DNA from 4 places in the Pantoea sp. GW821-FHT03E06 genome. Region 4 is predicted to be linked to each of the others. Evidence: predicted binding sites of a transcription regulator. Region 4 holds the regulator's gene; each other region holds the start of a gene.
The links. Region 4 encodes PurR, which represses purine synthesis genes. Its sites were predicted from a motif close to CANGCAAACGTTTGCNTG; they were not measured.
Positions count from the first base shown of each region.

Region 1: a site for PurR is predicted at 4,017-4,034, ahead of rbsD (D-ribose pyranase). Genes of this name have one in related genera too.
Region 2: a site for PurR is predicted at 5,758-5,775, ahead of AC07WB_RS19590 (NCS2 family permease). Genes of this name have one in related genera too.
Region 3: a site for PurR is predicted at 5,560-5,577, ahead of guaD (guanine deaminase). Genes of this name have one in related genera too.

Region 1 is NZ_JBWKUG010000001.1:4,154,403-4,161,945, reverse strand. Features, by position in the region: gene kup (low affinity potassium transporter Kup) at 1-1,297, shown strand, start outside; gene qseC (quorum sensing histidine kinase QseC) at 1,309-2,640, opposite strand; gene qseB (quorum sensing response regulator transcription factor QseB) at 2,637-3,299, opposite strand; gene AC07WB_RS19445 (YgiW/YdeI family stress tolerance OB fold protein) at 3,480-3,875, shown strand; gene rbsD (D-ribose pyranase) at 4,048-4,467, shown strand; gene rbsA (ribose ABC transporter ATP-binding protein RbsA) at 4,475-5,983, shown strand; gene rbsC (ribose ABC transporter permease) at 5,980-6,951, shown strand; gene rbsB (ribose ABC transporter substrate-binding protein RbsB) at 6,978-7,543, shown strand, end outside.
Region 2 is NZ_JBWKUG010000001.1:4,184,473-4,192,015, forward strand. Features, by position in the region: gene pstS (phosphate ABC transporter substrate-binding protein PstS) at 1-78, shown strand, start outside; gene pstC (phosphate ABC transporter permease PstC) at 168-1,130, shown strand; gene pstA (phosphate ABC transporter permease PstA) at 1,127-2,014, shown strand; gene pstB (phosphate ABC transporter ATP-binding protein PstB) at 2,058-2,831, shown strand; gene phoU (phosphate signaling complex protein PhoU) at 2,846-3,580, shown strand; gene AC07WB_RS19580 (MFS transporter) at 3,701-4,939, shown strand; gene yieH (6-phosphogluconate phosphatase) at 5,030-5,692, opposite strand; gene AC07WB_RS19590 (NCS2 family permease) at 5,844-7,157, shown strand; gene AC07WB_RS19595 (4'-phosphopantetheinyl transferase family protein) at 7,189-7,543, opposite strand, start outside.
Region 3 is NZ_JBWKUG010000001.1:1,967,981-1,975,523, forward strand. Features, by position in the region: gene AC07WB_RS09180 (glycine betaine ABC transporter substrate-binding protein) at 1-794, opposite strand, end outside; gene AC07WB_RS09185 (ABC transporter permease) at 812-1,528, opposite strand; gene AC07WB_RS09190 (MDR family MFS transporter) at 1,912-3,372, shown strand; gene AC07WB_RS09195 (DUF1161 domain-containing protein) at 3,404-3,709, opposite strand; gene AC07WB_RS09200 (DUF1283 family protein) at 3,762-4,097, opposite strand; gene AC07WB_RS09205 (YnfA family protein) at 4,229-4,558, shown strand; gene ydfG (bifunctional NADP-dependent 3-hydroxy acid dehydrogenase/3-hydroxypropionate dehydrogenase YdfG) at 4,621-5,367, opposite strand; gene guaD (guanine deaminase) at 5,749-7,077, shown strand; gene xdhA (xanthine dehydrogenase small subunit) at 7,074-7,543, shown strand, end outside.
Region 4 is NZ_JBWKUG010000001.1:1,791,036-1,798,578, reverse strand. Features, by position in the region: gene AC07WB_RS08385 (alkene reductase) at 1-680, shown strand, start outside; gene gloA (lactoylglutathione lyase) at 781-1,188, shown strand; gene rnt (ribonuclease T) at 1,297-1,968, shown strand; gene AC07WB_RS08370 (Grx4 family monothiol glutaredoxin) at 2,004-2,339, opposite strand; gene AC07WB_RS08365 (C40 family peptidase) at 2,704-3,495, shown strand; gene cydH (cytochrome bd-I oxidase subunit CydH) at 3,556-3,645, opposite strand; gene purR (HTH-type transcriptional repressor PurR) at 3,920-4,945, shown strand; gene punR (DNA-binding transcriptional activator PunR) at 4,942-5,853, opposite strand; gene punC (purine nucleoside transporter PunC) at 5,964-7,166, shown strand; gene cfa (cyclopropane fatty acyl phospholipid synthase) at 7,468-7,543, shown strand, end outside.

The DNA.
Region 1 (7,543 bases), 2.4 Mb from region 4:
CCCGGACGTGCTGCACGCGATGAATCCCTACTGGGCGCTGCACTTCTTTATCGAATACAAAACCGTTTCCTTCTTCGCGCTTGGCGCGGTGGTGCTGGCAATTACCGGCGTGGAAGCGCTGTATGCCGATATGGGCCACTTCGGTAAATTCCCGATTCGTCTTGCCTGGTTCATCGTGGTGCTGCCATCGCTGGTGCTGAACTACTTTGGCCAGGGGGCGCTGCTGCTCAAACATCCGGAAGCGATCAAAAACCCGTTCTTCCTGCTCGCGCCGGACTGGATGCTGATCCCGATGTTGATTCTGGCGACCTTAGCCACGGTGATCGCCTCGCAGGCGGTGATTTCCGGCGTGTTCTCGTTAACCCGTCAGGCGGTGCGTCTCGGCTACCTGCCGCCAATGCGCATTGTGCACACCTCTGAGGAAGAGTCCGGGCAGATTTATATTCCGGTGATCAACTGGCTGCTCTACTTCTCGGTGGTAATTGTGATTGTCGGCTTCGAGCACTCCAGCAATTTGGCCGCGGCGTACGGCATTGCGGTAACGGGCACCATGGTGCTGACCGCGATTCTTTGCTCTACCGTGGCGATTCAAAACTGGCACTGGAACCGCTATCTGGTAGTGCTGATTCTGATTGCCATGTTGTGCATCGATGTGTCGCTGTTCTCCGCCAACTTGATCAAAGTGTTCTCCGGCGGCTGGCTGCCGCTGACGCTGGCGCTGATGATGTTCATCATTATGACCACCTGGAAAAGCGAGCGTTTCCGCCTGCTGCGTCGTATGCATGAGCACGGTAACTCTCTGGAAGCGATGATTGCTTCACTGGAGAAATCGCCGCCGGTGCGCGTGCCAGGTACTGCGGTATACATGTCGCGTGCGCTCAATGTGATTCCATTTGCCATGCTACATAATCTCAAACACAACAAAGTGCTGCATGAGCGCGTGGTGCTGCTGACGCTGCGCACTGAAGATGCACCTTACGTGCACAACGTACGTCGAGTGACGATTGAGCAGCTGTCGCCCACTTTCTGGCGCGTAGTGGCCAGCTACGGCTGGCGTGAAACGCCGAACGTGGAGGAGATTTTCCACCGCTGCGGCCTTGAAGGGCTGAATTGCCGCATGATGGAAACCTCGTTCTTCATGTCGCATGAATCGCTGATAATCGGCGATCGTCCGTGGTATCTGCGCCTGCGTGGCAAGCTGTTCCTCGCGCTGCAACGTAATGCGCTGCGCGCGCCAGATCAGTTTGAAATCCCACCGAACCGCGTGATTGAACTGGGAACCCAGGTCGAGATTTAACGCTCTGCGCGTCACCAGCTTAAGGTGACGCGCAATCCTCCGCTGGCGCGCTGGCTGAACTGCAATCGAATGCCGTGCAGCTGGGCAATATTCTTCACAATGGAAAGCCCCAATCCACTGCCGGTTTGTGTCTGTCCCGGCGGTCGCCAGAAGCGTTCACCCAGCCTCGCCAGTTGTTCTTCGCTGACGCCTGGTCCGTTATCGTCAACGGTAATGGCGCGCGCATTAAGCTGCACATTGATGCTGCTGCCCGAAGGTGAGTAGCGCAGCGCGTTATCCAGCAGATTACGCACCATTAAATTCAGCAACAGCGGATGACCGTTCATCACCGGTTCGGCGTGGTGAGTAAATACTAAATCGGTATGCTGCTGTTCCGCCTGCGGGAAATGCTCCGCCAGCAGATTTTGCAGCAGCGGCGCCAGCGCGACCGGTTGAAATTCGCTGCGCAGATCGTCAGCCTCGACGCGTGAAAGCGTCAGTAGCTGATCCACCAAGCGCGTGGCGCGCACGATGCCGCTATCCAGCTGCTGAATGGCGCGTTTGCGCATCGTTTCATCATCATCGGCCAGCTGAATCACTTCGCTCTGTACGCGCAGCGCCGCCAGCGGGCTACGCAGCTCATGGGCGGCATCGGAGGTAAAGCGGCGTTCGCGTTGTACCAGCTGTGCCATGCGGTTAAACAAACCGTTGAGCGCTACCACCAGCGGTTTCACCTCTTTGGGCAGGCGCGCGTCCGGCAGCGGTTTAGCATCATCCGGCGCACGCTGATGCAGCGATGCGGTAAGGCGTTTCAATGGACGCAGCTCAAACCACACCAGCGCCAGCAAAAACAGCAGCATAAAAGGCATGGCGATCAGCCAGGGTAACAAGCTGCTGAGTGCCAAATCGCGCGTCATATCATCGCGATATTCCCACTCCTGACCCACCACCACGCGATAGCGTTTATCGGCAGAGGTAAGCCACACTAAGCGCCAGCTGTCTTTATCGTCGCGCAGGTGGCCATCGACAAAACCATCGCGCTGATGATCAAACTGCAAATCGCGACCGTTTTCGCCATCGTTCAACAGCGGCTTGCCCTCGGCGCTGTAAATGGCAAATGCCAGTGCATCATCATCCTGATCGCCCCGATGATGACGCAGGATAGATTTGGTTTTTGGCAGCGTAACGTCTTGCCGCGAGGTGGGATCGAGCGCGATCAGGCGCTTTGCGAACAGCATTTGCTGCGTATCAAACAGCTCGTTCACCGTATCGCGGGTTTGCTGCCAGGCGCTGAGGCCGGCAAGTCCGCCGCACAAGAGGATCAGCACGACAAAGCCGATGGCGAGGCGCAGGAACAGACTCATTCCACCGCTCCCAGCGTATAGCCCACGCCATGCACGGTACGAATAAACTGGCTGCCGAGTTTTTTACGCAGATGATGAATATGGACTTCCACCGCATTGCTGGAGACATCTTCATCCCAGCTATACAGTTTTTCTTCCAGCTGGCTGCGCGTTAGCACGCGGCCAGGATTACGCAGAAAGAGCTCCAACAGCGCCAGTTCCCGACTCTTCAGGCTGACGGCTTCGCCATCGCACATTACGCTGTGGCTGTCGGGTGCCAGGGTAACCTTGCCGTGTTTAAGCTCTGGCTGCAGCTGTCCATGACGACGACGGATCAGCGCCTGCAAACGTGCGGCTACTTCTGTTAGCGCAAACGGCTTGCACAGGTAATCGTCGGCGCCGAGCTGCAATCCTTGCACGCGCTGATCGAGCGCATCGCGCGCCGTGAGGATCAGCACCGGCACATCGTGTCCTTGCTGGCGCCATTGACGCAGGATATCTAAACCATCGCGTTCCGGCAGCGACAGATCCAGCACTACTGCATCCCAGGGCGCGGCGGTTAGGGCCTGAAATCCGCTTTCCCCCGAGACAAACCAGTCCACGCTGAAGCCGAGTTTGGTGAGGCCAACCTTCAAACCGTCGCCAATCAGGGCGTCATCTTCTATCAATAAAATGCGCATAACTTCTCCTTCTGTTAAGCGGAGTTATACGAAGCACATTCTTTCTTGTACAGCGAAAATCGCGGCAAATAGGCTATTTTTCAGGAATGTACGCGCAAAGCGTTCTCTTAAGATCCTGTTAAGAACCTTATGGTGAAATAGCGCATGTAAACCAACACATTCATGGAAACGAGGTGAGAAATGAAAAAATCTGCTGCTTTATTCGCGATTGTCGCGCTGGCTGCTACGCCGGTTCTTGCTGCGCAGCAAGGGGGTTTTGTGGATCCCACTGCACCAACGGCACAGGTCAAGTCTGGTGGTTTCAAAGCCGATAACACTAGCATCGTCACGGTGAAACAGGCCGAAGAGATGAAAGACGATAGCTGGATTACCGTACGCGGTACGCTGGAGAAGCAAATTGGTGATGAGGATTATCAGTTCCGCGATGCTACTGGCACCATGAAGGTCGAAATCGATCATAAACGCTGGAACGGTTTGACCATCACACCGAAGGATCAGGTGGAGCTGACCGGTGAACTGGATAAGGATTTCAACGCGATCGAACTGGACGTGAAACAGGTACGTAAACTGCCATAATTTCCTCCCCGGTGCCGCGTAAGCGGCTCCGCCATCCCACCAAACTCAAATTCCCGCTGGCACAAGCGAAACGTTTCGATGGCGATCACATTTCCGTAATGTCGTCATTGAGTTGCCGCGCGCATTTTATACACTCCCGATCAGCGAAACGTTTCGCTGTGGAGTGGAAGAAATGAAAAAAGGTCGCTTGTTAAACGCTGAAGTCTCTCATGTGATTGCCCGCCTGGGGCACACCGATACGCTGACGATTGCAGATGCAGGCTTGCCGATTCCGGCCGGTCCACAGCGCATCGATCTGGCATTAACGCCGGGTACGCCCGAATTTTTACAGGTGGTCGACGTTATCACGCAGGAGATGCAGGTCGAAAGCGCCCTGATGGCGGAGGAGATTAAACAGCATAATCCGCCGCTCCACAGCGCACTGCTCGCCGTGCTCGAAGCCTTGCAACGGCACCAGGGGAATGTCATCACCATCCGTTACACCAGCCATGAACAATTCAAACAACAGACACAGCGCAGTCAGGCGGTCATTCGCAGCGGAGAGTGTTCTCCGTATGCGAATGTCATCCTGAGCGCTGGCGTGACCTTCTGAGGCCGTTATGCAACCGTTATTGCAACTCAAAGGGATTGAAAAATCTTTTCCGGGCGTGAAAGCGCTGAATGGCGCCTCGCTTGCCGTCTATCCTGGCCGCGTGATGGCGCTGGTGGGCGAAAACGGTGCCGGTAAATCTACCATGATGAAAGTGCTGACCGGCATTTACAGCATGGACGCCGGCTCCATGCAGTGGCTGGGTAAGGATGTGGCGTTCTCGGGCCCGAAAGCTTCGCAGGAAGCGGGCATTGGTATTATCCATCAGGAACTGAACCTGATTCCGCAGCTGACCGTCGCCGAAAATATTTTCCTTGGTCGTGAATTTGTTAACCGCTTTGGCCGCATCGAATGGAAAAAGATGTATGCCGCGGCGGATGGACTGTTACAACGCCTTAATCTGCGCTTCAGCAGCCACAAGCTGGTGGGCGATTTGTCGATTGGCGATCAGCAGATGGTTGAGATCGCGAAAGTGCTTAGCTTCGAGTCAAAAGTCATCATTATGGATGAACCGACCGATGCGCTCACCGATACCGAAACGCTGTCGCTGTTCCGCGTGATCAACGAACTAAAAGCGCAGGGCTGCGGCATTGTCTATATCTCGCACCGCATGAAAGAGATCTTTGAGATTTGCGATGACGTCACCGTGTTCCGTGACGGGCAGTTTATTGCCGAGCGCGCGGTCAGCGATCTCAGCGAAGAGAGCCTGATCGAGATGATGGTGGGGCGCAAACTGGAAGATCAATATCCACGCATTGATCAACAACCCGGCGAGATCCGTTTAAAAGTCGAAAACCTGAGCGGGCCGGGCGTTGATAACGTCAGCTTTACGCTGCGTAAAGGGGAAATCCTTGGCGTGTCTGGCCTGATGGGCGCGGGCCGCACTGAACTGATGAAAGTGCTGTACGGCGCGCTGCCACGCAGCAAAGGCAAAGTCACGCTGAATGGACGTGAGATCGTGACCCGCTCACCGCAGGATGGCTTAGCGAACGGCATCGTCTATATCTCCGAAGACCGCAAGCGCGATGGCCTGGTGCTCGGCATGTCGGTGAAAGAGAACATGTCGCTGACCGCGCTGCGCTATTTCAGTACCGGCGCGGGCAATCTCCGGCACAGCGATGAGCAGCTGGCGGTGGGCGATTTTATCCGCCTGTTCAACGTTAAAACCCCCTCCATGGAGCAGCCGATTGGGCTGCTGTCCGGTGGTAATCAGCAGAAAGTAGCGATTGCGCGCGGTCTGATGACACGCCCCGATGTGCTGATTCTTGATGAGCCAACACGCGGCGTCGACGTTGGGGCGAAAAAAGAGATCTATCAGTTAATTAACCAGTTTAAAGCCGAAGGGCTGAGCATCATTTTGGTGTCGTCAGAAATGCCGGAAGTGTTGGGCATGAGCGATCGCATCGTGGTAATGCATGAAGGCCATCTGAGTGGCGAATTTTCCCGTGAGCAGGCTACCCAGGAATCCCTGATGGCGGCGGCAGTCGGTAAGCAACACAGCGAGGAGTTAGTTGTATGAGCACCCAAACCTTACCCGCCAGCCGCCGCTGGTTCAGCAAAGCCTGGCTGCTGGAGCAGAAATCCCTGATTGCGTTGATCGTGCTGATCGCCGTGGTCGCCAGCCAGAGCCCAAATTTCTTTACGCTGCCGAATATGTTCAACATTCTGCAGCAGACGTCGGTCAACGCCATCATGGCGGTGGGGATGACGCTGGTGATTCTGACTTCAGGCATTGATTTGTCGGTGGGATCGCTGCTGGCGCTGACGGGCGCGGTAGCGGCATCAATTGTCGGATTAGAAGTGAATGCGCTGGTCGCCGTAGCGGCTTCGCTGGCGCTCGGCGCGGCAATTGGCGCTCTTACCGGTGTAATAGTCGCACGCGGCAAGGTGCAGGCTTTTATCGCCACGCTGGTGATGATGCTGCTGCTGCGCGGCGTCACTATGGTTTATACCAACGGCAGCCCAATCAATACCGGTTTCAACGATAACGCCGATCTGTTCGGCTGGTTCGGTATTGGCCGCCCGCTGGGCATCCCAACGCCGGTTTGGCTGATGGCAGTGGTATTTGCACTCGCGTGGTACATGCTGCATCACACGCGCCTCGGACGTTACATCTACGCGCTGGGCGGTAACGAAGCGGCTACACGCTTATCCGGTATCAGCGTTAACCGCGTCAAAATCATCGTCTATTCGCTGTGCGGCCTGCTGGCGGCATTGGCAGGCACCATCGAAGTGGCACGCCTCTCTTCCGCACAACCCACGGCGGGTACCGGTTATGAACTGGATGCCATTGCCGCGGTGGTGCTGGGCGGCACCAGCCTGGCGGGCGGTAAAGGCCGCATCATGGGCACGCTGATTGGTGCGCTGATCCTCGGCTTCCTGAATAACGGCCTGAATCTGATGGGCGTATCGTCTTACTACCAAATGATTGTTAAAGCCGTCGTCATTCTGCTAGCGGTGCTGGTGGATAACAAAAGCAGTAAATAACTCTGACCTTCACACAGGATTTAAAAATGAAAAAGTTAACTGCATTGGCCGTCATTCTTGGCGCCACCCTCAGTGCTGGCGCAATGGCCAAGGACACCATTGCTCTGGTGGTTTCAACCCTGAATAATCCGTTCTTTGTGTCACTGAAAGATGGCGCACAGAAAGAAGCTGATCAACTGGGTTATAACCTTGTCGTGCTGGATTCGCAGAACAACCCGGCGAAAGAGCTGGCGAACGTGCAGGATCTGACCGTACGCGGCACCAAGCTGCTGCTGATCAACCCAACCGATTCTGATGCGGTAGGCAACGCGGTGAAAATGGCGAACCAGGCGAACATTCCGGTGATCACTCTGGACCGTGTTGCTGCGCAAGGTACCGTGGTGAGCCACGTTGCTTCTGACAACCGTTTCGGCGGCAAAATGGCCGGTGACTTCATCGCTAAAAAGCTGGGCGATGGCGCGAAAATCATTGAACTGCAGGGCATTGCCGGTACGTCTGCGGCGCGCGAGCGTGGCGAAGGCTTTAAACAAGCGGCAGATGCGCACAAATTCAACATCCTGGCGAGCCAGCCTGCTGACTTTGACCGTACTAA
Region 2 (7,543 bases), 2.4 Mb from region 4:
GAGAGCGTAGCGAACCAGATTCGTGCAGCGTGGAAAGCGAACATCAAAGATAGCTCCGGTAAAGCGCTGTACAAGTAACGGATTTACCCGGCCAGCCAGCACGGTTGGCCAGCTCAATGGGCGGCATCACCTGCCGCCCTGATATCCTCCTGAGAACAGAGAATTCTATGGCTGCCACTAAGCCGACGTTCAAAGCCCCCGGTAAACAAGGCGATATGATTTTCGGCGCACTGGTCAAACTGTCTGCGCTTATCGTGTTGCTGTTGATGGGTGGCATTATCGTCTCCCTGATTTTCTCCTCCTGGCCTAGCATCCAAAAATTTGGTTTCTCCTTCCTGTGGAACAAAACCTGGGATGCGCCAAACGAACAATTTGGTGCGCTGGTGCCGATTTACGGCACCCTCGTTACCTCAATTATTGCGCTGATCATTGCCGTGCCAGTGAGCTTCGGCATCGCGCTGTTCCTGACCGAACTTGCGCCGGGCTGGCTACGCCGCCCGCTGGGCACCGCCATTGAGCTGCTGGCCGCGATACCCAGCATCGTTTACGGCATGTGGGGCCTGTTTGTTTTCGCCCCGCTGTTCGCCGAATATTTCCAGACGCCAGTGGGCAATGTGTTATCGAATATCCCGATCGTTGGCGCGCTGTTCTCTGGCCCGGCATTCGGTATCGGTATTCTGGCGGCGGGCGTGATTCTCGCCATCATGATCATTCCTTACATCGCTTCGGTGATGCGTGACGTGTTTGAGCAAACGCCGGTGATGATGAAAGAGTCGGCTTACGGTATCGGCTGTACCACGTGGGAAGTGATCTGGCGCATCGTGCTGCCGTTCACCAAAAACGGCGTGATCGGCGGCGTGATGCTGGGACTGGGCCGCGCATTGGGTGAAACCATGGCGGTGACCTTTATCATCGGCAACACCTACCAGCTCGACAGCCCCTCGCTGTTTATGCCGGGCAACAGTATCACCTCCGCGCTGGCCAACGAATTCGCCGAAGCGGAATCCGGTGTGCACGTCGCGGCGCTGATGGAGCTGGGTCTGATCCTCTTCGTGATTACCTTTATCGTGCTGGCGATCTCCAAACTGATGATCCTGCGTCTGGCGAAGAGTGAAGGAGCCCGTTCATGACCGCTATTGAAGTTCAGGCTCGCGCTGAGCTGGAAGCCTCGCGCCGCAAAATGCAGGCGTGGCGCAGTACTAAAAACAAAATTGCCCTGACGCTGTCGCTGTTGACCATGGCTTTCGGCCTGTTTTGGCTGGTGTGGATTCTGTTCACTACCGTGACGCGCGGCGTCGATGGTTTAAGCTGGTCGCTGTTTACCGAATCAACTCCGCCACCGAATACAGCAGGCGGTGGCTTAGCCAATGCCTTAGTCGGCAGCGGCTTACTGATTTTCTGGTCGACGATCATCGGAACGCCACTTGGCATCATGGCCGGAATTTACCTGGCGGAATATGGGCGTAAACATTGGCTGGCGGAAGTGATTCGCTTCATCAACGATATTCTGCTGTCTGCGCCGTCGATTGTGGTCGGCCTGTTTGTTTACACCATTGTGGTGTCGCAGATGCAGCATTTCTCCGGCTGGGCGGGCGTGGTGGCGCTGGCGCTGCTGCAGATCCCGATTGTGATTCGTACCTCCGAGAACATGCTGCGTCTGGTGCCGGACAGCATGCGTGAAGCGGCTTATGCGCTCGGTACGCCGAAATGGAAGATGATCTCAGCTATCACGCTGAAAGCCTCTGTTTCCGGCATCATCACCGGTGTGCTGCTGGCTGTGGCGCGTATCGCCGGTGAAACCGCTCCGCTGCTGTTCACTGCGCTGTCGAACCAGTTCTGGAGTACCGACATGATGCAGCCGATCGCTAACCTGCCGGTCACCATCTTTAAATTCGCCATGAGCCCGTTTGCCGAATGGCAAAGCCTGGCGTGGGCGGGTGTGCTGATTATTACGCTGTGCGTGCTGCTGCTGAACATTGTGGCGCGCGTGATTTTCGCCAAGGGCAAACACTAATTTCCCGGCGCGGCTTCGGCGGCGCTGCTTATGAGAGACGAGAATGAGTAACGTGACTTCATCAGCCGGTAAAATTCAGGTCCGTAATCTGAACTTCTATTACGGTAAGTTTCACGCGCTGAAAAACATCAACCTGGATATCACTAAAAACCAGGTCACCGCGTTTATCGGCCCATCAGGCTGCGGTAAATCCACGCTGCTGCGTACCTTCAACAAAATGTACTCGCTCTATCCCGAGCAGCGTGCAGAAGGTGACATCCTGCTGGATGGCGATAACATTCTGGCATCTAATCAGGATATCGCCCTGCTGCGCGCGCGCGTTGGCATGGTATTCCAGAAGCCAACGCCGTTCCCGATGTCGATTTACGATAACATCGCCTTCGGTGTACGGCTGTTTGAAAAGCTGTCGCGTGCCGATATGGATGAGCGCGTGCAGTGGGCGCTAACCAAAGCCGCGCTGTGGAATGAAACCAAAGACAAGCTGCATCAGAGCGGTTACAGTCTTTCCGGCGGTCAGCAGCAGCGTCTGTGCATCGCGCGTGGCATCGCCATTCGCCCGGAAGTTTTGTTGCTGGATGAGCCATGTTCCGCGCTGGATCCGATCTCAACCGGTCGTATCGAAGAGCTGATCACCGAGCTGAAGCAGGATTACACGGTGGTAATCGTGACGCATAACATGCAGCAGGCCGCACGTTGTTCTGATCACACCGCTTTCATGTATCTGGGTGAGCTGATTGAGTTCAGCGATACCGATACGTTGTTCACTAAGCCCGCACAGAAGCAAACCGAAGATTACATCACCGGTCGCTACGGCTGATTCAGGAGACGCACATGGATAATTTAAATCTGAACAAACACATCTCCGGTCAGTTTAATGCGGAGCTTGAGCACATTCGCACTCAGGTGATGATCATGGGGGGCATGGTAGAGAAGCAGCTTACCGATGCCATTACCGCGATGCATAACCAGGATGGCGAGCTGGCGCGTCACGTGATTGACGGCGACCAGAAGGTCAACATGATGGAAGTGGAGATTGATGAAGCCTGCGTGCGCATCATCGCCAAACGTCAGCCTACCGCCAGCGATTTGCGTCTGGTGATGGCGATCATCAAGACCATTTCAGAGCTGGAACGCATTGGTGACGTGGCGGAGAAAATCAGCCGCACCGCGCTGGAGAAGTTTGGTCAACAGCATCTGCCGCTGCTGGTTAGCCTTGAAGCGCTGGGGCATCACACCGTGCAGATGCTGCATGACGTGCTGGATGCGTTTGCGCGCATGGATCTCAACGAAGCCATCAAAATCTACCGCGAAGATAAGAAGGTGGATAAAGAGTATGAAGGCATCGTGCGTCAGCTGATGACCTACATGATGGAGGATCCACGCACCATTCCCAGCGTATTGACCGCGATGTTCTGCGCGCGCGCCATCGAGCGTATCGGCGACCGCTGCCAGAATATTTGTGAAATTATCTTCTATTTCGTAAAAGGTCAGGATTTCCGCCATGTGGGCGGCGACAAGCTGGATGAACTGCTGTCGGGCGATGACGGTAGCAATAAACCCTCTTGATTGAGACTTTGGCGGCCCGTTGCCACTGTGACTAACGGGCCGCTTTCTTGATTTCTGCCTGGTCTCCGCGTTGCCCTCTCTTTTATACTTGGCACACTTTTTTCTGCAAGGTGCTGCTGCATGTCCTCCCCAATACAAAAAAAACGCGCTATTACACCGGCGAAAGCCATGGTGGCTGCCATTAGCGGCTACGCCATGGACGGATTTGACCTTCTGATCCTCGGCTTTATGCTGCCCGCCATCAGCGTTTCGCTGGCGCTCGATCCGTCTCAGGCGGGTTCTCTGGTGACATGGACGCTGATTGGTGCGGTGATTGGCGGCATCGTGTTTGGCCATCTCAGCGATCGCTATGGCCGCATCCGTATTCTCACCGTCACTATTTTGGTGTTCTCGGTGTTTACCGGACTGTGCGCTGTCGCGCAGGGCTACTGGGATTTGCTGGCGTACCGCACCCTGGCGGGCGTGGGATTAGGCGGTGAGTTCGGCATCGGGATGGCGCTGATTGCGGAAGCCTGGCCAAAAGAGAAGCGCAACCGCGCCTCGGCGTGGGTCGGCATTGGCTGGCAGCTGGGTGTGCTGCTGGCGGCCTTTATTACGCCGCCTTTGCTGAGTGTCATTGGCTGGCGCGGCATGTTCCTCGTTGGTTTACTGCCCGCGCTGGTCTCATTTGTGATTCGCCGCAGCATGGGTGAGCCGGAAGAATTTACCCGTCACGTTGAGAAAACCCCGCAGCTGTCGTTTACCGCGCGGCTTAAACTGCTGTTCGCCGATAGCAATACCAGCAAAGCCAGTCTGGGAATTCTTATTCTCTGTTCGGTGCAGAATTTCGGTTACTACGGTTTGATGATCTGGATGCCGAGCTATCTGTCGTCTAACTTTGGCTTCAGCCTGACAAAATCCGGCTTGTGGACGGCGGTAACGGTAGTCGGCATGACATTTGGCATCTGGCTGTTCGGCGTGCTGGCCGATCGCTTCGCACGCTGGAAAATCTTCCTGCTGTACCAGTTCGGAGCGGTGGTGATGGTGGTGGTGTATGCACAGCTGCGTGATCCAACGGTAATGCTGTTTACTGGCGCGCTGATGGGGATGTTTGTCAACGGTATGATTGGCGGCTACGGCGCGCTGATTTCTGATACCTTCCCGCCGCAGGCGCGTGCTACGGCGCAGAACGTGTTGTTTAACCTTGGGCGTGGCGTGGGCGGGTTTGGTCCGCTGGTGATTGGATTACTGGCCACCAACATCTCCTTCACCGCCGCAATCACCCTACTGGCGCTGATTTATTTGCTGGATATCGCCGCCACGCTGTTCCTGCTGCCGAAAAAGCAGAGCAACGAAGATTCGCTGGGGGCGATTGGCTGATTTTTGTGGTCGCCATGAATGGCGACCCTACCATTGAATGGTGCACGAACGTAGGGTCGGCATTGATGCCGACCTGGCTGAACACCGCACCTATCCCACCAAATCCCAGCCGCGTGCGCGCCACAACTCCGGCAGCTGCGCCATATCATCAAAGCGCGTCACCAGCGGATGATCTAATTCTGGATTATGTGCGTCAGCGCAGTAGTAAAACACTGGAATCCCGGCGGCGATTCCCGCACGTGCGCCCGCCTCTGAATCATCTACCAGAATGCACTTCTCAATCGGCACCTGCATCTGCTCGGCGGCGTGATACATCAGCTCGGGATCGGGCTTCCAGTGGTTGATGTCATAGCCGCTGTATAGCTTGCCATCCAGATAGGGCAGCATGCCGGTTAATCCCAGGGAGTGTTGCATCTTCTTCACCGTGCCGTTTGAAACCACGCACATTGGCACTTTTACGCGCTCCACCAGCGCTTTGGCACCGGCAATCGGCTTTAAATCGAGATCGAACAGCCGCGCCACCTCGGCGCGATAGGCGGTTTCCACCTCTTCGAGCGGTAACTCAACCTGATGTTCTGCCGCGACGTCACGGATGATGTCGTAGAGCTTCACCCCTTTATACTGCTCAAACATCTGTTGCAGTGAGAGCTCAATACCGTAGCGGGCAAAGGTGTTGACGTAAGATTGCGTACAGATTACTTCGCTGTCGACCAGCGTGCCGTCGCAATCAAAAAAAATACATTCCACCGACATCGCGCATCATCCTTTTGTTAAACAATAAGCTGACACTCTAGCGCACTGAGCGCAGAAAGCGACCCTGAGCAACCGGTTGCGAAAAATCAGTGTTTTGCCACGCTAAACTCTATACGATACGCGGCGATTAATTTTTTATCGGAACAGTGAAATGAATAACCAGGGTCTTTTGCAGCGCATCTTCAAGCTGCAGGAACACGGCACAACCGTGCGTACAGAAGTGATTGCCGGTTGCACCACTTTCCTGACGATGGTCTACATCGTCTTCGTTAACCCGCAAATTCTGGGTGTGGCAGGCATGGATACTCAAGCCGTGTTTGTCACCACCTGCTTAATTGCCGCGTTCGGCAGCATCTTAATGGGGCTGGTGGCGAATCTGCCGGTAGCGCTGGCACCGGCGATGGGCTTGAACGCCTTTTTCGCCTTCGTGGTGGTGGGCGCGATGGGCTACTCATGGCAGGTTGGCATGGGCGCGATCTTCTGGGGAGCCTTGGGCCTGCTGATCCTCACGCTGCTGCGCGTGCGCTACTGGATGATTGCCAACATTCCGCTGAGCCTGCGCGTGGGGATTACCGCCGGTATCGGCCTGTTTATCGCCATGATGGGGCTGAAAAATGCCGGCATCATCGTGCCTAACGCCGATACCATCGTGGCCGTTGGCAACCTGACGTCGCACAGCGTACTGCTGGGCGCGCTTGGGTTCTTCATCATCGCTATTCTGGCCTCACGTAATATCCATGCGGCGGTGCTGGTCTCGATCGTGGTGACTACCGCACTGGGCCTGATCATTGGCGACGTAAAATTCAGCGGTGTGTTCGCCGCTCCGCCCGCCATCACTTCGGTGGTTGGTCAGGTGGATATCAAAGGTGCATTCAACATCGGCATGGCCGGCGTGATCTTCTCCTTTATGTTGGTGAATCTGTTCGACTCTTCCGGCACGCTGATTGGCGTGACCGATAAAGCCGGACTGACCGACGAGAAAGGCACGTTCCCGCGCATGAAGCAGGCGCTGTACGTTGATAGCATCAGCTCTGTGACCGGTTCGCTGGTGGGGACCTCTTCAGTTACCGCTTACATTGAAAGCTCGTCCGGCGTGGCGATCGGCGGGCGTACCGGCTTGATGGCGGTGATTACCGGGATTCTGTTCCTGCTGGTGATGTTCCTGTCACCGCTGGCAGCGATGGTGCCATCCTATGCGGCGGCGGGCGCGCTGATTTATGTTGGCGTGTTAATGACGGCGTCGCTTTCCCGCGTACAGTGGGACGATCTCACTGAAGCGGTTCCGGCGTTTGTCACCGCGGCGATGATGCCATTTAGCTTCTCGATCACCGAAGGTATTGCGCTGGGCTTTATCTCGTACTGCGTGATGAAGTTGGGAACGGGTCGCTGGCGTGAAATCAGTCCATGCGTGGTGGTGGTGGCGCTGCTGTTTGTGCTGAAAATCGTCTTCATTGACGCTCACTAAGTGAAAAAGGCCGCTTAAGCGGCCTTTTTTGTCAGGGATGTCCTATCTCCTGCGGCGCGACCAAACTGGTCAGGCGTAAGGTGCGCGGCCCCATATTGGGTTTGCTCATCTCGACGTCGCGCAGCGCTTGCCACTGCTGCGCGCCATCAATTTCCCACAGCCGTAAACGTTCTGTGCCTGGCGACAGTGCACACGACCATACCAGCGTCGGTTCAGCATCACATACCGCCTGAATATCGGGAAACACGGTGGAACGCAGTCGTCCGGCTGCGGGATGCAAACGCAGTGAATCAATACCGCTATTCGTTTCGCCAGTGAGTTTGAGAATGCTTTGCCGCAGCGTCCAGATTTGCGTCAGCGCTTCCATAAAATCCTGCTGCGCGTTG
Region 3 (7,543 bases), 180 kb from region 4:
TCCAATCCCGGATGACTTTGCAACACATCCTGGCGCACCACTGGCGTGACGTTGTAACTTGGGAAGAAGTGCTTGTCGTCCTCTAACACTTTGAGTTCAAAACCTTTCACACGCCCATCGGTGGTATAGATCAGGCCGGCATCCACAAAACCATCACGAATCGCGTTGTACACCAGGCCCGGATCCATCTGGCGAATCTGCGGTCGATCCAGCGGCATGTTGTAGGCTTTTTGCAGCGGCTTCAGGCCGTCGGAGCGTCCTGAGAACTCGAGATCCAAACCGAGTTTCCAGTTGTGTTTAGGATCGTTTTTACGCACCTCTTCCAGCTTCGCCACCAGCTGCGACATGGTGGTGATGCCTTCTTTATCCGCGCGGTCACGCTGCATGGCGAACGCATAGGTGTTGTTCATCGGAGCAGGATTGAGCCACACCAAACCCAGTTTGGCGTCCAGCTGTTTGACCGTTTTATAGGCGTCTTCCGTCGACATCGGTTTATTGATGTGATTAAAGATGATCAGCGAAGTGCCGGTGTATTCCCAGGTCATATCAATCTGTTTATTGATCATCGCGTTGCGACCAATGGTGGTGGCGATATTGGTCTTTGGGATCACCTGAAAACCTTTCTTCTGCAACCACAACACCGTCATCGCGGACAGGATGTGTTGCTCGGTAAAGCTTTTGGTCGCCATGGTAATCGGTGTTGCGGCGGCGGCGCTTTGGCTGATTGCCAGCGTCGCGGTCAGTGCCAGCGCCGTACGTTTAACCCAGCGCGCCAGCTTATTGGCAGTAGCCATCACAAAACTCCTTGTGTTTAAGCCGCAGAGTGCGGGCTGAGATAACGTCCCAATGCCGCCAGCAGCATATCGAGAATCAGCGCGACCAGAGCGGTAGCGACTGCGCCAAGAATAAGCGTGGGGAAATCATTGAGATAGATGCCGGGGAAGATCAGCTCGCCAAAGCTGCTGGCGCCAATCAAGAACGCTAATGGCGCGGTTCCTACGTTGATGGCGGTAGCGATGCGGATACCGGCTAAAATCACCGGTAACGCGTTGGGGATCTCCACCTGGCGCAAACGCTGGAATTTGGTCATACCTATACCATTGGCGGCTTCGATTAACGACGGCGGAACCGCGCTTAAACCGGCAAAAGTATTACGCACAATCGGCAATAGTGAAGCGAGGAACAGGGCAATGAGCGCAGGGCGATCGCCGATACCGACAATCACCATGGCCAGCGCCAGAACGGCCAGCGGCGGCAGCGTGTTACCTACGTTGAAGATTTGCATTACATATTCAGCCCAGCGACGGGCGAACGGACGACTAAGTAAAATACCGCTGGGAATCCCGACCAGCAGCGCAAAGAACATCGACCAAAACACTAAAAACAGATGCTGCTGTCCGAGATAAACCAAATCTTCCCGGCGATCGCGCAGCGTATTTAAACCCAGCCCCCATACCAGCAGAGCAATCACCGCGACAATCGCGAGCAGAGCCAGCCCCGCGCGGCGGGCGAGCGATGCATTTTGCATAGCCAGTGTCTCCCTGATTCGAAAAATCGTTCGATATGCTTATGTCATTCCCAGGATGGTGGCGATGTGAGCCATACTCACACACGAAAATCCTTCACCCCGTCAAATTGCAGTTAAAATGACTGTTTGCTAATGCTTTTTCAGCGAATAACTGGAAAGCACCGTTTAGAGCTATAGCAATGCTTGTCGAATAGCGCCAGTTTTTACGGCAAAATCAGACAGATAGAAATCACAGGAAATCACAGCGAACCCGCATGGAATAAGGCATCATCCGACAATAAAAAAATTTCATCGAAATGCGTGACGCTGTCACAAATAGGCGCACGCAGAGGAAACTGCTATTACGAATTTTCAGCTAGCCTTGTTAGAAATTAGGGAGGCGTATGACTGAAACTGCAGAATTGAATACGGAACATCGCCATTGGATTCTCATCGGCTGCATGCTGGCCATGTTTATGGCGGCAATTGAGGTCACCATCGTGGCCACCGCGATGCCGACGATCATTGCCGATCTCGGCGGTTTTTCGCAGTTTGGTTGGGTGTTCTCCATCTATCTGCTCACCCAGGCGGTAAGCGTGCCGCTGTATGGCCGCCTGGCGGACATGTGGGGCCGTAAACGGCTGCTGTTTATTGGTGTTACGCTGTTTTTGCTTGGCTCCATTCTCTGCGGATTTGCCCACAACATGACGTGGTTAATTCTGTTCCGTGCTTTTCAGGGCCTGGGCGCGGGCGCCATTATGCCGCTGACATCGACCATCGTTGCCGATGTCTATTCTCCGCGCGAACGCGCCAGCGTTCAGGGCTGGCTCTCCAGCGTGTGGGGTATTGCCGCAATTATTGGACCACTAAGCGGCGCATGGCTGGTCCAGCACTTTAGCTGGTCGGTGATTTTTTGGGTCAACGTGCCGATTGGCGTGCTTTCGATGCTATTGCTGGCGCGGTTCCTGCCAACGCGTGAGCACCATCAGGATTCCGCACTTAATCTCACCGGCAGCTGCTGGCTGATGATATGTGTAACGGCATTATTAGTCGCGCTGCTGCAAGCGGAAGTACTTGGCTATTGGTTATTGCCGTTCCTGGCGCTGGCGCTCATTGCCGCATGGCGCTTAAAACATCATGAACAGCGCGCCGATGCGCCCCTTTTCCCGCTCGAAATTTGGCGCAGTCGCCTCATCGTCGCGGGTAACGTGGGCAACCTGATCATAGGTGCCACCATGATGGGCATTAGCGCATTTTTACCCACGTGGATTCAGGGCATCACCGGCGGCACGCCGCTGCAGGCGGGCAGCGCATTAGCAATGATGTCGATTGGTTGGCCGCTGGCGAGTACCTTGAGCGGCCGATTGATGTTGGTGACGTCGTATCGATTTACCGCACAAATGGGTGCACTGCTGCTGATTGCGGGCAGCGCGTTACTGTTACTGCTGCGCAGTGATAGCTCCATTATGCAGGCCGGTTTTACCGCGTTTGTAATGGGGACCGGCATGGGAATGACCACCACGACCTTTTTGGTATCGGTACAGAACCACGCGCATTATGACATTCGCGGCATTTGCACCGCGTCGATCATGTTTAGCCGCATGATAGGGTCGGCCATTGGTACCGCTTTGATGGGGGCGGTGCTCAATCTCAATCTGTCACTGCGTTTGCCGCAGGCAGAGGATCCGATGCAGAAAATCATGTCGCCCGAAAGCCGTCAGGCGCTGCCAGAGGCGACGTTGCATGCCTGGACTGGGCAAATTGCCACCTCATTACACTGGGTGTTTGTCGTGTCGCTGTTGATTGCGCTGTTGACGTTGGGAGTGGCATGGCTGATGCCGCGCCAGCGGCCGGAAGCGGAGTAAAAGCAGGGCGGCCAGGATGCCGCCCGAAAGATTATTGCGCTGAGCTATCCTGAGAACTGCCTGCGCTGTCTGGCACGCTGCTGTCAGCATCATGGCCATTTTTCTTGTAAACAATCTTCTGTGTGTCATTTTCACAATGACCAACCACCTGACCACCAGCCTGATCGGCTTGATCGGCTTGATCGTTGGGGACAATATCAAGCGTGAAGTCCGCTTCAGCGACGCCGTTATTGATAATTTTTTTGCTGATATCCGCTTTAACACTTTCACACGATGCCTGTGCTAACACCGGAAGAGCCAGCATGGCCATCAGCAGAACTGCATTACGTTTTTTCATCATTCACTCCTTTGGTAAGAATTCCTTTGCAAACTATAGCAGCGATAACGCATTAGGGCGCAACGGGGCGTCCGGTACGACGATCAAGGCAACGCAGCGTGTTAGGTTCCCAATAGGCGTTAACGTTGTAACTTTTCTCGCACGAATCACGCGTATCAAAGGCTTTATCCGCTTTGTCGAACTCTTTCTCAACGCGGGTATTGACCTTGTTACGCAGATTTTTTGTGTCGTTCCACTGCTCTTTGCTTTGACGCGCTGCTTCATTGCTGGACGCACTGTTGCCATTTTCAATAATCAGGCGATCGGTATTTGCAGAAGCCAGCGGCGCGGCCAGTAATGCGCTGGAGGTCAGCACGGTTACCAGCAGGGTGGAATACAGTTTTTTCATCTTCATTTCCTTCAGTTTAACACCAGCACAGCCGGGATCATGGCTGTAACAACCATGGACGCTAGTATATCATCGCTGCTTCTTTGCTCACCAGCGGTGAGCTATTTGTTTAGGTTAGAGAGAGATTTTCAATGCTGGTGAAAACCACGTTGCTGTTTTTCATTACAGCGATTGCGGAAATTGTCGGGTGCTTCCTGCCGTGGCTCTGGTTAAAGAAGGGCATGACGGCCTGGCTATTGCTGCCAGCGGCGGCGAGTCTGGCGCTGTTCGTTTGGTTATTGACGCTGCATCCAGCGGCAAGCGGACGCGTCTATGCGGCCTATGGCGGCGTGTATGTGTTGACCGCGCTAATCTGGCTGCGTGTGGTAGATGGCGTGAAACTGAGTACCTGGGATTGGGTCGGCGCGCTGGTGGCGTTTAGCGGTATGCTGATTATTGTGGCCGGTTGGGGACGCGCTTAATTTGGTAGGGTCGCCATTTATGGCGACCTGGTGCGCATGAATGCGCACCCAACAAAATCACATTAACCTTTATGCACCTTCAAACCTGCGGTGGTTTGCGTTACGGGCATAATCTCCAGCGTATTAATGTTGACGTGTTTTGGCAGCGTGGTCACCCAATAGACCGCTTCAGTAACATCTTCCGCCGTTAGAGCGGTGGTGCCTTCATATACCTGTTCCGCTTTGCCATCATCGCCTTTAAAGCGCACGTTAGAAAACTCGGTGCCGCCAACCAAACCTGGCTCAATATCGGTTACGCGCAGCGCGGTGCCGTGCAGATCGGTACGCAGATTCAGGCTGAACTGACGCACGAACGCTTTGGTCGCGCCATAAACGTTACCGCCTAAATAGGGCCAGCTGCCGGCAATCGAACCGATATTCACAATATGCCCCACGTTGCGCTCAACCATCGCTGGCAGCACCGCGCGCGTCATATACACCAAGCCTTTGTTGTTGGTGTCGATCATATTTTCCCAGTCTTCAATATTGGCTTTATGCGCCGGTTCAACGCCCAGCGCCAGGCCGGCATTGTTCACCAGCACATCAATATCGCGCCATTCGGCGGGCAGGGCAGCAATCACTTCGTCGATGGCGGCACGATTGCGCACGTCCAGCTGCACGGTATACAGATTGTCGCCCAGCTCCTCTTTCAACTCTTTTAAGCGCTCAGCGCGACGTCCGCTGGCGATCACCTTGTGACCTGTAGCAATGAAGCGGCGGGTGATACTTTGACCAAAACCAGCAGTTGCGCCAGTAACAAAAATAATCATCTCACTGTTCCTTAAACGATTTCAGGTTATCAGCCACACCTTAGCATTAACCTTCAACCCATGCTCATGAAAACCAAAGGCAAGCTGTTGCAGGATTTTGCCTGCACGTTGAGAGTGCAATCGCGCACCACAAAGACGCATGTCATCGAGCTTGGTACGCGCTCAATGAAGCAAAACTCAGCGCAGTGATAAATAGCAACCGTTTGCCAACATAAGCAATCGGTTGCGCATACGATTGCAGTGCCAGCTTGACACAAAAACCAGTCGAATCAACCTATTATATTGAATTTAAACAGTATTTTTTGTTCTTTGCGTTGGCATGCGCTTTGCAAACTATCTTTAAGCCATTACCTGCACATAAAAAAGCACCAAGGAACCGTTATGCCTTACGCATCCGAAACGCTGCTGCGCGCCAGCTTCTTTGATATCACCGCTCTGGCCGCGCAGCCGGACGACATCGCCGCCAACGCACGCTATCTCGAAGATGGCTTATTAACGCTGCGCGACGGCAAAGTGGTCAGCCTCGAAAGCTGGCAGATCGCGGAAGGGCGCGTCAATCCAGCCGAGGTTACCGATCTGCGCGGCAAACTGATTGTGCCGGGCTTTATCGATACCCATATTCATTACCCGCAAACTGAGATGATTGGTGCCTTCGGCGAGCAGTTACTCGAATGGCTGAATCACTACACCTTCCCGGCGGAAAGCCAATATCACTGTCCCGATCACTCAGCAAAAATGTCGGCGTTCTTCCTGCAACAGCTGTTATCAAACGGCACCACCACCGCGCTGGTGTTTGGCACCGTGCACAAACAGTCGGTGGATGCACTATTTAGCGCGGCGCATCAATTGGATATGCGGCTGATTGCCGGCAAAGTGATGATGGATCGCAATGCGCCGGAATACCTGACTGAAACGCCCGAACAGAGCTACCAGCACACGCGAGAACTGATTGAACGCTGGCATCAACGTGGTCGCCTGAGCTACGCGCTCACGCCGCGCTTCGCGCCGACATCCTCACCGGAACTGCTGGACAAAGTGCGTCAGCTGCGCGAAGCGTATCCAGACGTGTGGATGCACACGCACCTGAGTGAAAACCAGCAGGAAATCGCCTGGGTAAAAGCCCTGTTCCCTGAGCGTGACGGATATCTCGACGTCTACCATCATCACCACCTCACCGGCAAACGCAGCGTGTTCGCCCACTGTTTGCATCTGGAAGATAAAGAGTGGCAATGCCTGCACGACACCGATTCATCGATTGCGTTCTGCCCGACCTCAAACCTGTTTCTCGGCAGCGGCCTGTTCAATATCAAACGCTGCTGGCAGCAGGGCGTGCGCATGGGCATCGGCACCGATGTCGGCGCCGGCACCACCTTTAACCTGCTGCAAACGTTGGGCGAAGCGTATAAGGTCGGCCAGTTACAGCAGTACAAACTGAGCGCCTGCGAAGCGTTCTATCATGCCACCCTGGGCGGCGCGCACGCGCTCGATCTGGATGACGTCATCGGCAACTTTAATCCCGGTAAAGAGGCCGATTTCGTGGTGCTCGATCCGGCGGTTTCGCCGCTGCAGAAGCTGCGCCATGCCAATAGCAAAGATATCTGGGAGCGCCTGTTTGTGCTGATGACGCTGGGCGATGACCGCAACATCGCGCAGACCTGGGTGAGCGGCAAACCGGTATGGCAGCGTGAAAGTGAGGAGCAAATCGCATGATTCAGTTTTTACTCAACAATCGTTTAGTGACCGAACACGCGCTGGATCCCAACCTCACCGTGCTCAACTACCTGCGCGGCCAGCAGCAGCGACGCGGCACCAAAGAGGGCTGCGCCTCAGGGGATTGCGGTGCCTGCACCGTCACGCTCGGTAAGGTCGTCGATGGCCAGATGCACTATCAGGCGGTCAACAGCTGCCTGACACTGGTCAGCAGCCTGCAGGGTAAGCAACTGATCACCGTGGAAGATCTTAAACAGGGCAGCGAACTGCACAGCGTGCAGCAAGCGATGGTGGATTGCCACGGATCGCAGTGCGGTTACTGCACGCCGGGCTTTGTGATGTCGCTGTTCACCCTGCAAAAAAACAGTGGCGGCTGGAATCGTCATCAGGCGGAACAGGCATTAGCGGGCAATCTCTGCCGCTGCACCGGTTATCGTCCGATCATGGAGGCCGCGCAGCAGGCATG
Region 4 (7,543 bases):
GCGTTTATCGTGAGGATACGTCGCTGCCACGCGAACTGTCGGTAGCTGAAATTCAGCAGATTGTGAAAGATTTTGGCCAGGCGGCGGCAAATGCACGCGAAGCGGACTTTGACCTGCTGGAACTGCACTCTGCACACGGTTATCTGATGCATCAGTTCCTCGCGCCAGACTCAAACCAGCGCAACGATGAATACGGCGGTTCCATCGAGAAACGTGGCCGTTTCGCACTGGAAGTGGTGGATGCGGCGATTGCCAACTGGTCGGCCGATCGCATCGGCATCCGTATTTCGCCTATCGGTGCCTTCCAAAACCTGGAAAATGGTCCGGAAGAAGAGAAAGCCGCACTGTGGTATATCGCGGAACTGGGCAAACGTGGCCTGGCGTATCTGCATCTCTCCGAGCCAGACTGGGCGGGTGGCCAGCCTTACAGCGATGCCTTCCGCGAGAAAGTGCGTGCGCTGTTCCCTGGCGTGATCATTGGCGCTGGCGCTTATACCGTTGAAAAAGCCGACGATCTGATCGCGCGCGGCCTGATTGATGCCGTGGCCTTTGGTCGCGACTTTATCGCTAACCCGGATCTGGTGGCGCGTCTGCAGCAAGATGCCCCACTCAACCCACAGCGTCCAGAAAGCTTCTACGGCGGCGGAGCAGAAGGGTATACCGATTATCCAACGCTGTAAGTAATGGCTGCCGCTGTGGATAGGCGGCAGCGTTGTTTCATCAGTGTGTATACTAAGTTGTCTTGTCATTCACTGATGACGTTTTAAAAAAGAGGATGTTATGCGTTTACTTCACACCATGTTACGCGTTGGCGATTTGCAACGTTCAATCGATTTCTACACCCGTGTGCTAGGCATGCGCGTGCTGCGCCAGAGCGAAAACACCGAGTACAAATACACCCTTGCGTTTGTTGGCTACACCGAAGAGAGTGAAGGCGCGGTGATTGAGCTTACTTACAACTGGGGCGTGGATAAATACGACCTCGGCAATGCTTACGGTCATATCGCGCTGGGCGTGGATAACGTGGCTGACACCTGCGAGCGTATCCGCAGCGCTGGCGGCAACGTGACGCGTGAAGCGGGCCCGGTAAAAGGCGGCTCCACCATTATTGCGTTTGTTGAAGATCCAGACGGTTATAAAATCGAGTTGATTGAAAACAAACATGCCGGTCACGGCCTCGGCAACTAATGTTGCTTGTCAGCCTGCTTATTTGCGGGCTGACTTCCCTCTCCTGCTGCACCCTCCTGCGATTTTTGCCATAATGCGCGCTGCCCTATTTATTGCCATGAGATCCTGATGTCTGAATCGAACGCTTTAAACGCTCTCCACCAACGCTTCCGCGGTTTTTATCCTGTAGTGATCGACGTCGAAACGGCCGGTTTTAACGCGCAAACCGATGCGCTGCTGGAAATTGCGGCCACCACGCTCAAGATGGATGAAGATGGCTGGTTGCATCGTGACGAAACGCTGCATTTCCACGTGGAACCGTTTGAAGGCGCCATTCTTAATCCAGCGGCGCTGGCGTTTACCGGTATCGATCCCACTAATCCGCTGCGCGGCGCCGTAAGTGAATACGAAGCCCTGCATGCCATTTTCAAAATGGTGCGCAAAGGCACAAAAGACAGCGGCTGCAATCGCGCCATTATCGTGGCGCATAACGCCACTTTCGATCTCAACTTCGTGATGGCAGCCGCCGAGCGTGCCAGCCTGAAGCGCAATCCCTTTCACCCTTTTGCCACTTTTGATACGGCCGCGTTAAGCGGTTTAGTGTTCGGGCAAACGGTGTTGGCGAAAGCCTGTAAAGCGGCAGGAATGGATTTTGATAGCACTCAGGCGCACTCGGCACTGTATGACACCGAGCAAACCGCAACGCTGTTCTGCGAACTGGTGAACCGCTGGAAGCGCCTTGGCGGCTGGCCGCTGGCCTTTGATGACGCGCCGAAGGAAGACGCATCGTCCGAAGAGTAAAAAGAAAAGGCCGACATCGTTGTCGGCCTTCTTCATTATTCCGCTTCTTTATACTTCTCTGCGGTTTCTTTCAGCAGGGGCTGAAGTTCGCCGCGCTGGAACATCTCAACGATAATGTCGCAGCCGCCAACCAGTTCACCATCTACCCACAATTGCGGGAAGGTTGGCCAGTTAGCGTACTTAGGCATTTCAGCGCGGATATCCGGGTTCTGCAGAATGTCCACGTAGGCGAAACGCTCACCACACGCAGAAAGCGCCTGCACGGCTTGCGCCGAGAAACCGCAGCTTGGCAGCTTTGGCGAACCTTTCATGTACAGCAGGATCGGGTTTTCTGCGATCTGACGCTGAATTTTTTCAACAGTACTCATTATTGCCTTCCTTAATGCTTCACTTCGTGTTTGTTTATTGTAGCGATTTCGCTCCCGTACTGAAAACGGGATTTTACGTTAGCGTCGGGGAATCGCCATGTTTGTTAAGTTGGGCCGCCACAAATAACATTTTCATATCATTAATAGGCATGACTAAATTAATAATTAGCAATAGTTTCGCTGCGTTAACCAGCTGAATTAGTTCATTTTTGCGACAGAATCAATCTGGTAACAGTTTAATAGAAAAAGGCCTTACCTTTTGGAAAAAAAGTGGATTAGAATTGCCTCGGCGCTGATCGTTTGATCAGATTACTCTCACTCTGCCGCAGTCTGTTTGTTTCCAGCCTGCTGAACCTATAACCGGATTATGCGTTTACTGATTACGCTTTTCATACTGGCTTTTGCCCAACTGTTCTTTAACGTGGCCTCTGCGTCTCCGCATGCGCCGGTTAATGCCAGCTCGCAAAAAGCAGAGAAAAAGAGCGCACGTGAAGACGAGCGCCGCAAACGACGTCCGGTGAAAACCACTACGAAAAAATCGCGGCTGCCTGCCGTCCAAAAACTCAAAATTAAAAAACTGGCAAAGCCAGAAATCGCACTAACTAAAACCAGCCGCAAAAAATCCCTGCTAAAACCCACGACGAAGAAATATGGTCATCAACGACAGATAAAAAAAGCCGCAGACGTCGACGTTGATGATGAAGCATTGCCGCTCACCGGCATCAAAATGAGCAAGGCGCATCGCCAGCGTTATCAAAAGGCGCGTGAAACTGCGATGACAAAATTAATGGGCCAGCTCGGCAAACCTTATCAATGGGGCGGCACCTCCCCGCATACCGGCTTCGACTGCAGCGGCCTGGTGTGGTACGCCTATAAAGATTTGGTGAAGTTCAAGTTCCCGCGCACCGCCAATGAGATGTATCACCTGCGCGATGCTGCACCAATTAAGCGTGAAATGCTGGAAAAAGGTGATTTGGTGTTCTTCCGCATCAATAATCGTGGCACTGCCGATCATGTTGGCGTGTATCTTGGTAATGGCAAATTCATTCAGTCGCCGCGTACCGGCAAAGATATTCAGATTAGCGCGTTGGGTGAGGATTACTGGCAGAAACACTATGTTGGGGCGCGTCGTATGATGACGCCGAAAACCATTCGTTAGTTGTTGCGCAACGCGCAGAAAAAAGCCGGACGCTGCATTGAGCTGCTCCGGCTTTTTTTATTAATGCATGATTGCAGTAAAGCTAAAGGCAATAATCATTAACAGAGCACCAACGGTTGTCATTAGCGCCAGCTTCAAATCCGTACTCATTACTCCTCCTTAGTCACACATTTCTTAGGGTTAAACCGATTTTCGCACAGCGATGGGCAAAAATCTCGTGTTATCCGCCCGGGCTTGCTAGAATCGCCGCCTTTCGTTGCGCAACACATTTTGTGCAGGGTGTGTTTACAGCGCGATAAAGTGATTTTGTCTGCTAAACCACACCGTTTTGCCCCTTATTTTGGGCGATAAAAGCATTAGCAGACGCAAACGTTTAACAATATACTTATCAGTAAGTTGCGATAAGCCCAGGAGTACCATTTTCATGGCAACAATTAAAGATGTGGCAAAACGCGCGGGTGTTTCGACCACCACGGTTTCGCATGTCATCAACAAAACGCGTTTCGTAGCAGAAGAGACGCGTAACGCCGTATGGGAAGCGATCAAAGCATTGCACTACTCGCCAAGCGCCGTGGCGCGTAGCCTGAAAGTCAATCACACCAAAACGTTGGGCCTGCTGGCGACCTCCAGTGAAGCGCCTTATTTTGCCGAAATTATTGAAGCGGTAGAAAATCACTGCTTCGATCGCGGCTATACGTTGATTCTGGGTAACGCGCATAACGACTTACAAAAGCAGCGCGCTTATCTCTCCATGATGGCGCAGAAGCGTGTCGATGGATTGCTCGTGATGTGTTCAGAATATCCCGATGATTTGCTGCAAATGCTTGAAGAAAATCGCAATATTCCGATGGTTGTTATGGATTGGGGTGCTTCGCGCGGCGATTTTACCGATACCGTGCAGGATAATGCATTCCAGGGTGGCTATCTCGCTGGTCGATATCTGATTGAACGTGGTCACCGCGACATTGGCGCAATTCCTGGCCAATTGGAGCGCAATACCGGCGGCGGACGTCATGCCGGTTTCCTTCAGGCGATGAATGAAGCGGGCATCACTGTGCGCCCGGAATGGATCGTTCAGGGCGACTTTGAACCGGAATCGGGTTATCAGGCGATGCAGCAAATCCTTAATCAGAAACAGCGCCCCACCGCCGTGTTCTGCGGTGGTGACATTATGGCGATGGGCGCAATTTGCGCAGCAGATGAAATGGGTTTGCGCGTGCCGCAGGATATCTCAGTGATTGGCTATGATAACGTGCGCAACGCGCGTTATTTCACGCCCGCCCTGACCACCGTGCATCAGCCTAAAGCCGAATTAGGTGAAAAAGCTTTGGAGATGCTGCTCGATCGCATCACCAGCAAGCGCGAAGAGCCACAAACCATTGAGGTTCAACCCACGCTGATTGAGCGCCGCTCCGTGGCAGACGGGCCATTCCGCGACTATCGTCGCTAGTGTGTCACTTCACTGAGCCATTCGTGGTTCAGCGTTTCGGCATCCCCGAGATAGGCTAATAGCCAATCCAGCGCCGGCGACGCGCGCTGTTCTGACCAGCTAACGCAGCAGGGGCTGTCTGGAAAGGCCTGCGGCAATTGCAGCTCCACCAACGCATGGTTATCCAGCAGCGGTCGGGCTAAATGGCCCGGCACCATCCCAACGCACAATCCTGCCTGCAAGCAGTCGAGCCCGGTTTCCCATTCTGGCACCACCAGGCGCCGCTGATTATCGAGCGTCCATGTCATGCGGCGCGGCAACGCTCGCGAGGTATCTTCCAGCACCAGCGAAGGCCATGCCCGCAGAGTTTCATCATCCAGTTCAACGCTACTGACTAAAGGATGATGAGGACTCACGACACAGCGCCAGTTAAGCGCCCCCATATCCTGAAAAGCAAAACGTCCCCCAACCGGAATTGCCTGGGTGGCGCCAATCGCGACATCAACGCGTCCATCGGCTAACGCGTCCCAGACGCCATTAAACACTTCATAACTGATGATCAACTCCATGTCCGGGAAATGGCGATAGAAGTCCTTCACTAATTGCCGCGTACGCTGCGGTTTTACAATACAGTCAATGGCGATGCTCAACTCACCGCGCCAGCCATTGGCCAGCTGCTGACACTGCCTGCGGGTGGCGAGCATTTTTTTGATAACAGATCGTCCTTCACGCACAAAATGCTCACCTGCCGGTGTCATTACCACTTCCCGATGCTGGCGCTCAAAGAGCGGTACCGCCAGCCAGGTTTCCAGTTGGCGTACGGTATAGCTGATGGCAGAAGGCACACGGTGCAACTCCTGCGCCGCGGCGCTGAAGCTGCCGGTTCGCGCTACGGCATCTACCACTTCAAGCGCGTATTCTGACCACATGAATTCACCTTCAAAAAATTTAACAGCACTGTGCAAATATTAGCGTTTCACAAAGCGTGTTGCATCCTTTTACACTCCCCCGCGTTCAACCTGCCCATAAGAGAAATAACATGTTGTCGTCTAAAGCATTTATGCCCTACCTTGCCGTGCTCAGCATGCTCGGCTTTCTTGCCACGGATATGTATTTACCCGCCTTTGGCGATATGCAACGTGATTTTGCCACTGCACCGGGCACCATCAGTGCCAGCCTGAGTCTGTTCCTTGCCGGCTTTGCTTGTGCGCAGGTCTTTTGGGGACCGCTATCAGATCGCTACGGTCGTAAACCTATTCTGCTGGCGGGCTTAGCCATCTTTGCACTTGGCTGTCTTGGTATGCTTTGGGTGACCGATGTACGCCTGATGCTGGCGTTACGTTTTGTGCAGGCGATTGGGGTATGTGCTGCAGCGGTGAGCTGGCAGGCATTGGTCGTTGATCGCTATCCAAAAGCACAGGCTCATAAAGTTTTTGCCACGATTATGCCGCTGGTCGCCTTGTCACCGGCGCTCGCTCCGCTGCTGGGAGCCTGGCTAATCAGTCACTTCCACTGGCGCAGCATCTTTATCACCCTCACGCTTGTCGCAGTGGTATTGCTGGTTGGCACGCTGCGGTTAACCTCGCCGAAACGCGAAAACGTCGCTAAGAGCACCCAGCCCGGCTGGCTAACTTTACTTAGTACGCGAGTGTATAGTGGTAACGTCTTGATTTATTCAGCCTGCTCCGCAAGTTTCTTTGCCTGGCTGACCGGTTCGCCCTTTATTCTCGCCGCCGCCGGCTTAACGCCTGCCGATATTGGGCTGAGCTATATTCCTCAAACCATCGCCTTTTTAATGGGCGGATTTGGCTGCCGCGCGCTGCTCAACCGCTATCAAGGCGCTCAATTGTTGCCATGGTTGCTGGTGCTTTACAGTTTGAGCATCCTTAGCCTGTTTGTGGTGGCATTAATGCCAGCAACGCCACTGTTTGCATTGCTGATGCCTTTCTGCGGCATGGCGCTCGCTAATGGCGCAATCTATCCCATTGTGGTGGCTAGCGCGCTCTCCCCTTTCCCGCATGCGACCGGGAGAGCAGCAGGTTTGCAAAACCTTTTCCAGCTAGGTCTGTGTTTTGTTGCCAGCCTGCTGGTCTCTGCTGGATTAGCGCATGCGCTCTACAACACCACACTTGTCATGGTAGCAACCGTCGCACTCGCTTGGGTTGGCTTTGTCTGCCAACGCGGTGTAAGCGCACAAAGTGATATTGCCCACACTTCCCGTCCCTGCGAAGATAATCATTAAGGCAACGATTATCGTTAGCAAACTAACGATAAGCCGTTGAATATTGACCCACGTGAGCATATAATCACTGGGTCAGTATTTCTGCTATAAATCAATAATATAAATGTAATACCTTTACGACTCTGTCGTGGGATGGCGTCTGCACGATGCTGCTGTGTTGCGTCAAACTGTTCTATTCAAAAGCATACCTCTGTAAAACGTCGGATTTCTGGCGCACGGAATTTCCGTGAGTTCTCTCACAGCTCTTGAGAAATTGACTATTCTATTTCTCAGGTTCAGATCGGAAGGTGATGGAGAAGCTATGAGTTCATCTGTTATAGAAGAAGTGAGCCTTGAAGAAAACCACTGGTATCGTATCGTCAATGAACTGCTAGAGC